2 regions of the Vibrio algicola genome follow, and region 1 is predicted to be linked to the other one. Evidence: riboswitches for the same ligand, from Rfam matches in the RefSeq annotation. Region 1 holds a riboswitch; the other holds the start of a gene.
The links. A riboswitch is a leader RNA that binds a small molecule or an ion and turns the genes downstream of it on or off. The one in region 1 is predicted to bind lysine.
Positions count from the first base shown of each region.

Region 2: another riboswitch for lysine. It lies ahead of GFB47_RS06965 (Na+/H+ antiporter NhaC family protein); the one in region 1 lies ahead of lysC (lysine-sensitive aspartokinase 3).

Region 1 is NZ_CP045699.1:438,509-443,066, reverse strand. Features, by position in the region: partial or broken gene GFB47_RS01925 (PglL family O-oligosaccharyltransferase) at 1-680, shown strand, start outside; gene GFB47_RS01920 (pyridoxal-phosphate-dependent aminotransferase family protein) at 879-1,997, opposite strand; lysine riboswitch at 2,291-2,513, shown strand; gene lysC (lysine-sensitive aspartokinase 3) at 2,645-3,994, shown strand; gene metH (methionine synthase) at 4,234-4,558, opposite strand, start outside.
Region 2 is NZ_CP045699.1:1,502,814-1,507,371, forward strand. Features, by position in the region: gene hisG (ATP phosphoribosyltransferase) at 1-289, opposite strand, end outside; His leader region at 347-470, opposite strand; gene GFB47_RS06965 (Na+/H+ antiporter NhaC family protein) at 721-2,301, opposite strand; lysine riboswitch at 2,406-2,701, opposite strand; gene GFB47_RS06970 (H-NS family histone-like protein) at 3,112-3,528, shown strand; gene GFB47_RS06975 (inosine/guanosine kinase) at 3,615-4,558, opposite strand, start outside.

The sequences.
Region 1 (4,558 bases):
TTGTCCCTTTAATGGGCCTATTATTGGCTACATTATTGGTATTACGAAAAATACGCAAAGTCAGCTCTGGCGCACGTTTAGCCACTGCTGCACTATTCTTTCCACTCGTCTTGCACACCCAATTAGAGTACCCTTTTTATCACTCGGCCGTGCATTGGGTGATCTTTATCATGCTGATTTATTGGCTCGACCAACTCACCTCTCAGTATCAAACAGCGGGCTTTAGCTCTATCAGCAAAAGTTTTCTTAGCATCGTGTCTTTAGTGCTGCCAATTCTCACCACGTTTTATATGATTTCAGCGCTGCAAACCAATATTGTACTGAATAAATTTGAGCGTAGTCGTCAGGTTAACCCCGAACTTTTACAGCAAGTAACCAACCCGAGTGTGTGGAAAGATCGCTTTGATTGGGATGTGTATAAAACCCAATTAAATATTGGGTTAGTAATGGAAAAACCAGAATACATTCAACCTTTTATTGATTGGGCTAACGAAATAATTAAACACAAACCTCGCCCAGCATTTTATTCTAGTTTGATTGTGGCTTATCAAGGTTTAGGTGAGATGGATAAAGCGCAAGCGATCCGTCATGAAGCTGAATTTTTATTCCCGAATCAAGATTTTTCTAAAGTGCGGTTTATTCCCAAGGCCGAACGTGCGTCACATGCCCAATCGCAAGCGACAACGGGTGAAAGCACCGAATTAACCACGAGCAAAGCAATGGAAGTTCAAGCGTTCAGCAATTCGGTTATGGCTCCGAAAGTTCCTGCTAAATAATCCAAAAAAATAAAGGGAGCCGTATCAACCGCTCCCTTTTTTGCCCTTTCATACCGTTTTTACTGCCATTGATTTTTAACCAATATTGGTCGATTTAATTCGCTATTGAGTTAAAGTCTGTTGCAGTGCTTTTAAACATAGCGCGACATTTTCTTGTTTCGCGCTGTAGCCCATCAAACCAATCCGCCATACTTTTCCTGCCAGCGCGCCTAAACCGCCACCGACCTCCAGGTTATAATTATCTAGCAGGCTAGCCCGAACCGCGCCATCATCAACACCTTCCGGTAAATACACTGAGTTTAACTGTGGTAAGCGACATGCTTCATCCACGACAAAACGAAAGCCTAATGCTTCTAAACCGACTTTGAGCTGTTGATGCATATCCGCATGCCGTTGCCACGCATTTTCAAGACCTTCTTCATGCAAGGCTAGTAATGACTCATGCAAAGCATACAGACTATTGACTGGCGCAGTATGATGATAACTACGTTTTGCGCCGCCGTTCCAATAACCTAGCACCAAGCTTTGGTCTAAAAACCAGCTTTGCACGGGTGTGGTACGTGCTTGGATTCTTTCTATGGCCTTGGGTGAAAAAGTTATTGGTGATAAACCAGGAACGCACGACAAACATTTTTGACTGCCTGAATACACCGCATCTAATCCCCATTCATCCACTTTTAATGGCACGCCACCAAGTGAGGTCACCGCATCGACAATGGTTAATGCATTAAACTGCTTCGCAACTTTTGCTAACGCTTGCGCATCACTCAACGCGCCAGTTGAGGTTTCAGCATGCACAAAAGCTAATACTTTTACATCGGGATTTTGTTCAAACGCAACTTGCACTTTATCGACACTGACCGGTTGACCCCATTCATCATCCACTAGCACGACTTGCGCGCCACAACGAATGGCATTTTCACGCATCCGCTCACCAAACACACCATTACGGCACACGATAACTTTATCACCGGGTTCTAATAAGTTAACAAAACAGGCCTCCATCCCAGCGCTGCCTGGCGCAGACACAGGAATAGTGAACTCGTTTTCAGTTTGAAAAGCATATTTTAATAGCGTTTTGACTTCATCCATCATGCCAATAAACAGCGGATCCAGATGGCCGATGGTTGGCCGACTCAGTGCTTGCAATACATAAGGAGAAATATCGGATGGGCCGGGTCCCATGAGAATACGACGTGGTGGGTAAAAGCGTTGAATCATCTTATTATCCTTAATTTGAGTGGCGTCTTGTTCCACTGTAAACAAATTTGTAACATGCCGCAATTTAACCTGACTCAACAGTCGAAAGTCATTTACCAAGATGTGAACATCCTCACTTAATATTAAAACTCATAAGCGAAGCTCTCTTGTTATTCGAGCGGGTAAAATAGCAATAAGGTGATAAGTAATAACGTTTTAAAAATAGCCATAAAGATTCACAATGCATATTGACATTTATCGTGCAAAACCGTTCAATGTAAGAGTGACAAAAATGTGACATTCAAGTACTTTTTGTAACAAGGAGAGGAGCGTAACCTAGGCAGATTTTTCGTGGTCCCCCCAAGGCCGATACGATAAATTCAGGGAGAGTTACGCCGAGGTGAATAAACATGGTGGGTGTTTCTATATTCCAATAAGACGGATATATCATCGGTTGTTTAGGCTGAATCCTAACAACTGTCATCAATGTCGAGACCCTATATTTGGCAAGATCATTGATGGTGAGCTTCTATAATTTACATGGCTATGCTGCTCAGCTATAGCTTCTATGTATCTTGTAAACTCGCTCAACCGACTTCTCTTCAACATTGGACGTTTGCTTATTCTAGTTTGGAATAGGCCATTTAGGTATTAAGGGAGACAAGGTTGTGAGCGCATTTAATGTAGCAAAATTTGGCGGAACCAGTGTAGCAAACTTCGAGGCGATGAGCCGTTGCGCGACAATTATAGAAAACAATCCAGCCACAAAACTAGTGGTCAGCAGTGCTTGTTCGGGCGTGACCAATTTATTAGTCGAGCTTTCGCTAGGTGTGACTGACGCTGAACATAGACAGCAATTATTAACCAAGATCAGCGCTATCCACGATGACATCATTGCGCAGCTATCACAATCCAAAGCGACCAATGATGCGGTCAATAAGGTGTTAGTTCGACTGGCTAGCATGGCAGAAGCGGCCTCTTTTCAAACCAGTGATAAATTAACCGATCATATTGTGGCGTGTGGCGAGTTAATGTCTACTCATATTCTGACTCAATTAATGGTTGAGCGCGGTATTGATGCGGTTCGTTTTGATATTCGTGAGATCCTGCGCACCAATTCTGAACATGGTAAAGCCGAGCCTATTATCAGTGAAATATCGCAACTTGCAGAACAACATTTAGTCCCACTATGTCAAAAGCAGCTGGTGATCACTCAAGGCTTTATTGGCAGTGACAGCGAAGGCAATACCACCACACTAGGACGTGGCGGCAGTGATTACAGCGCCGCATTAATTGCTGAAGCGGTTAAAGCGGAAGGGCTAGAGATCTGGACCGACGTACCTGGCATTTACACTACCGATCCTCGTATTGCCCCCAAAGCGGCTCCTATTGCTGAAATCAGCTTTAGTGAAGCGTCGGAAATGGCCAATTTTGGCGCGAAAATTTTACACCCTTCGACCTTATTACCTGCATTGCGCCATCAAATCCCAGTCTTTGTCGGATCGTCTCGTCAACCTGAAAATGGTGGCACTTGGATCCGTCAAAAAGTCGAGAGCGCCCCGTTGTTTAGAGCATTAACTTTGCGCGGCAATCAAACCATGGTAACGCTACGCTGCCCAGAAATGTACCAAGCGTATGGCTTTTTAGCGCAAGTGTTTGCCATTTTAGCCAAGTACCAAATCTCGGTCGACTTAATTACCACCTCTGAAGTCAGTGTCTCTTTAACATTAGATCAAACCAATACTTCTGGCGGTGCACCGCAGTTGCCGATTGAAGCACGTGCAGAACTAGAACAACTGTGTACGGTTGAAGTCGAGCATAATTTAAGCTTGGTCGCCTTAATTGGTAATAAAATGAGCGGCAAAAAAGGATATGCTAAGCAAGTCTTTAGCGCACTCGAAGAGTTTAATATCCGTATGATTTGTTATGGCGCTAGCCCGCATAATTTATGCTTTTTAGTCAGCGAAGATGAATCCAAACAAGCCATACAAGTTTTGCATCACGCCTTGTTTGAATAAGTGATATGTTCGTATTCCATCTGTCACGAATACAAACCGTGAGGTGATCTAAAACGATCACCTCATACGCGAGTAGCACGAGCTGATAGGGAATCTCGCTTTCATCCTTACTGATAGGGTTAAAAAGCGAGATCACGGATAACTCGTGCCTCGTTTGCTCAATGACGATACTTCTTATATAAAAAGAGCGCATCCATCAGGATCCGCTCTTTTTTTATACTCAGTGACAGGCCTTGGCTTTAACTCAAGTTAGGCCCTAACCATTTTTCCATCTCCACTTCATCCCAGCCTTTACGCCTAGCATATTCTTCGGCTTGATCTTGTTGGATCTGCGCAATAGCAAAATAACGAGAATCTGGATGAGAGAAATACCAACCGGAAACCGACGCTCCAGGCCACATCGCATAACTGGTGGTCAGCGACATACCAATGCTTTCTTCTACCTTTAGGATCTCCCATAGGCTGCCTTTTTCGGTATGCTCAGGACAAGCAGGATAGCCAGGCGCTGGGCGAGTACCTTGGTATTTCTCACGAATAAGATCGTTATTGGTGAGGTTTTCATCG
Region 2 (4,558 bases), 1.1 Mb from region 1:
GGCGCAAAGTGTTAAATTCGCATGGCTCACCCAGCGCTTTACGATCAAGACGCACTTCTTCTAATTCGTTTTCGCCAATAAAACCTAAATCAACCACACCATCCATGATCAGGCCCGGAATGTCATCATCACGAACCAGCAATAAATCAATTGGCATGTTTTCACTGTGTACCACTAGGCGCTCACCGGCAATATTGAACTTAGCGCCACATTTTTTAAGCAACAATTGACACTCTTTGCTTAAACGGCCTTTTTTTTGAATCGCAATTCTTAATCGTTTGGTTTGCATAATCTCTATCCCTGTAATTTGTTTTATTAAATGTATTAATTAAAACCGTCCAAAATGAAAAAACCCCCGGAGAGATTACTCTTCCGAGGGTTTGAATCTGTTACTGATTCAGCGCCGGAAGAGTTATCTTCCGGATGCATACACTCACCCGCAAGATAAAACAGGATGATGGTGATGATGAATGTTCATATCAAATGTACGCATAAGTTTTCACTTTTGTTAATCAGTTTGTATAAGTTCACATTATCGAAGCTCGCCAATTTTTTCAACTATTAATTTAATTATTTTTAAGATGTTAGCCGAAACTTGGATTTTTCATCAATACGGGATCTGCCAAGTGCATTGAACGGCTAAAGCGAAAAACCGCTTAGCAGCGCAAATGGCGAGCTAAACGGTTTATTGTTAATACCTTATGTATAAGCAGGCGAGACTTAAGCTTTAGTTGGCATCTTCGACTTTGCAATAATAGAAAGCGCAAAACAAACCAGCACAAAGGTAATACTCGATGCTAATAGACCCAACCATACATTGACCGTTAAGCCTAGCACTAAGAAACCAACCGCTGAAATAAACGCCGTAGCCAGTGCATAAGGCAACTGAGTAGAGACGTGATCGATATGATTACAACGTGCGCCAGTTGATGACAAGATAGTGGTATCTGAAATTGGCGAACAGTGGTCACCAAACACAGAGCCCGCTAATACCGCACTGAGCATTGGCAACATTAGCGCTAAATCCGTTGCGCCAGCCATGTCGCCTGCAATCGGTAACATAATACCGAATGTGCCCCACGAGGTACCGGTAGAAAACGCCATCACACCAGAGAGCAAGAATAAAATAACCGGCAACCAGTGATCATCAATGCTGCCTTCCACCAAGGTAGAAAGATACGCACCCGTACCCATATCTTTAATGACCGCGCCAATGGTCCAAGCAAATGCCAAGATCAAAATCGCACCAAACATCGATTTAGCGCCAATCCATAATGTGATTACCACATCTTTAATTGGCATTTTTTGTCTTGCTACGGTAATTAAAGCAACCACGATACCAACTAAAGCGCCAAAACAAAGTGATTGTCCGACATTGGTATTTTCAAATGCTTTTAATAAACTAAAGGCTTGCCCATCGTCTTCTAATACATTGGCACCCGAGGCAATCATAAAGTATACCGTGGCCACAATCAGCGCCACGATTGGCAAGATCAGATTGGACACTCGGCCATTCTTACTCTCTTCGATCTCAGACTCTTCGGTTAAATCGACCGCGTTATCATCTTTATCATCGGTTTTACCTTGTTTAGCCGCGAGTTCATGTTGACGCATTGGGCCCACATTTAAATCAAACCATACGACTGCAAACACCATTAACAAAGCAAAGATGGCATAAAAGTTCATTGGGATCAGGCGCATATAAGCTCCTAATGCTGAATACTCAGTAATACCATGCGAGACCAGGATGCCACTGACCACAGTCATGATATACGCCCCCCAACTCGACGCTGGCATGATCACGCACATAGGCGCAGCGGTTGAATCGAGGATATAAGCCAATTTAGAGCGTGAAACGTAATAACGATCGGTCACTGGGCGCGCAATGGCTCCTACCGCCAAACTATTAAAATAATCATCAATAAAGATGAATACCCCAAGCCAAACAGCGAGTAACTTTGCTCCACGTTTGGTTTTGATGCGTTTTTGCGCCCATTCGGCAAAAGCATAAGTCCCGCCAGATAACGTTAATAACGCAGTCGTCATACCAAGCAAGATAAGGAAAAAAAGAATAAAGATATTATTCCAATTTAAACTTGCACCATCGACAAACACGCCAAGTGCTTTACTGCTGACATAAGAGAAAGTATGGACCAAAGAGTAATCAGCCAGCAAAAAGCCACCGAGCAAGATACCGAGCCCTAATGACAACAATACACGGCGAGTTAAGATCGCCATCGTGAGTGCAACTAATGGGGGGAGCAAGGATTCCGGAGAGGATGTAAAATCTATTAAATTCATGATCTTAAGAACCAAAATTGGTCAGAGATCTACTGCAGAAAGGATATTATTGAGCATTACAAACAATAAAATATCTTAGCACAAGCAAAGCTATGAGTAGGTTTGCTTACAGTAGCGCTCCATAGTGGGTAAATAATATATTTAAACCGACATTACGCCAACAGCAAGCGTAGATAAAACAGACAGCAGTTGAATGCATTATGTCGGTTCTTTTAAATATAAACTATGGCAGTGGTACACCTATTCGATGCACCCCCAGTAAGTTATTTTGATAAATATCAATAAAATAAGCACTATCGTGGCAATTTTATTCTTACTTCGGCAAATATCCCTTTCACTTATACTCATCGGCATCACCCTAGCATAAGTTACTGATGAAACTTGCACCTCTACATCTTTTCAATACAACCATCTAGTCAAGATACGCATTTTAGCGGATCTCAAGATGCCATAGGGAAAGATGCCGCTTATTGTAATGATACAGAGGAAAATGGCAAGATAAATGACTAATCAATCTCCACCATTCTTCATATACATACATACATACAGTAAGTGGCTTATATATAAACGATAAGCCCAGTACTATTCTAAACGCTATGTATGATATCGAGCAGCAATCAAACGATATACAAAATAATTTAATATATAATTGAACTTCGTCGGATTTGTCTAATCTTATAGCTGTATCTTTAAATAATTTTACACATTAGTTAAAATAAAATTTCACATATAAAATAAAGAACGTTATTATCTACACACAGATGCAACAACACTATTAATTATTCTACCTAATACCAAATAGGATCAACCATGTCAGAAATCAAAAAATCAGCACTGCTTAATATTCGCAGCTTGCGCGCTTTCACTCGTGAAGAATTCACTTTACAAGAAGTAGAAGAGCTACTAGAAAAACTTTCTACTGTATATGAAGAAAGAAAAGCAGCTGAAGAACAAGAGCTTGCTCAACAAGCTGAACGTGATGCAATTTTAGCGGATTACGCAAATAAACTCGCAAAAGATGGCATTAACTTAGAAGATCTTGTTGCAGCGATGAGCGGCGGCGAAGTAAAAACTAAGTCTCGTAAAAAACGCGAGCCACGCCCTGCAAAATATCAATACACGCTAAATGGCGAAGTAAAAACTTGGACTGGTCAAGGTCGTACACCTTCTGTTATCCAAGAAGCTCTTGACTCTGGCAAATCAATTGATACATTTTTAATCAAGTAATCATTGATTAAAACGTTAAAAGGGGCGCTAATTTAGCGCCCCTTTTTTGTGTCTAACCTTTTACCATCGTCAATTAAAAGCGATGTTCATCTTTCCCAATACGCTTCTTCTAAGCTATCTTCTTTTTCAGGTAATCCGCGAGATAAACGAGGAGAATGTTGCGCCAACACTTCATAACTGGCACGGTTAGCATATTTACAAACTTGAGCAAATGATGAATAGGTTAAGAATGGATATTCATGCTTACTGGAATTAGGGATATTTTCTTTGTGGTATTTATTGGCGGCCATATCGTGCAATATTGCCGATAACGCGGCATCGCCTGCCCCATTGGTATTTTTAATCTTCTCAGGACCCCCCATATATGGGGCAATATGAGAATAGACTTTAATCGGATTGTTACATTCAAATCGACGCGTTGGTCGACTAAATTCAAAACGGTTAAATTCACCAATCGCACCCGGTAATAGCGGTAGTGTCGTTTCCCGTTTTGCATCGTCTTCAGTATAACCTGCCATATATAAACCAACCGGCCCTGCGGTACACAAGACAAGATCAACCCACTCTAAAGCTTTGTCTGAGGCCACTAATGGATCATGTTCGCCCGTTAATGCTTCCGCTTCTTCTTCATTCATGGCCAGCACTGAAACATTCTGTTGAATGAATTCTCGCCAATACTCAGGATCATCTTGGATCACATATTTAGTACCAAGTGTTAATACCACTGGAACATGGTGTTTCTTGGCAAATTCAATTGCTTTCATTGTGGCGTCTGGCATAGGATCGCCAGGCTTACAACGCACTAAATAAGCAGTTAATACTAATGCTGACGCACCAGGGAAAATAGATTCCGGAATACTATTGGGGGAAAGTTGATTCATTTTTCCTTCACTGATAGCAAAGGTACGCTCACCATTATCACTGATCAATGCAAAACAACGGCCAATCGCGCCATCAACCCCTTGTAAATAGTTCAAATCCATACGACTTGAAGTATTACAGATATAGCGGTAACCATAGCTACCGATCT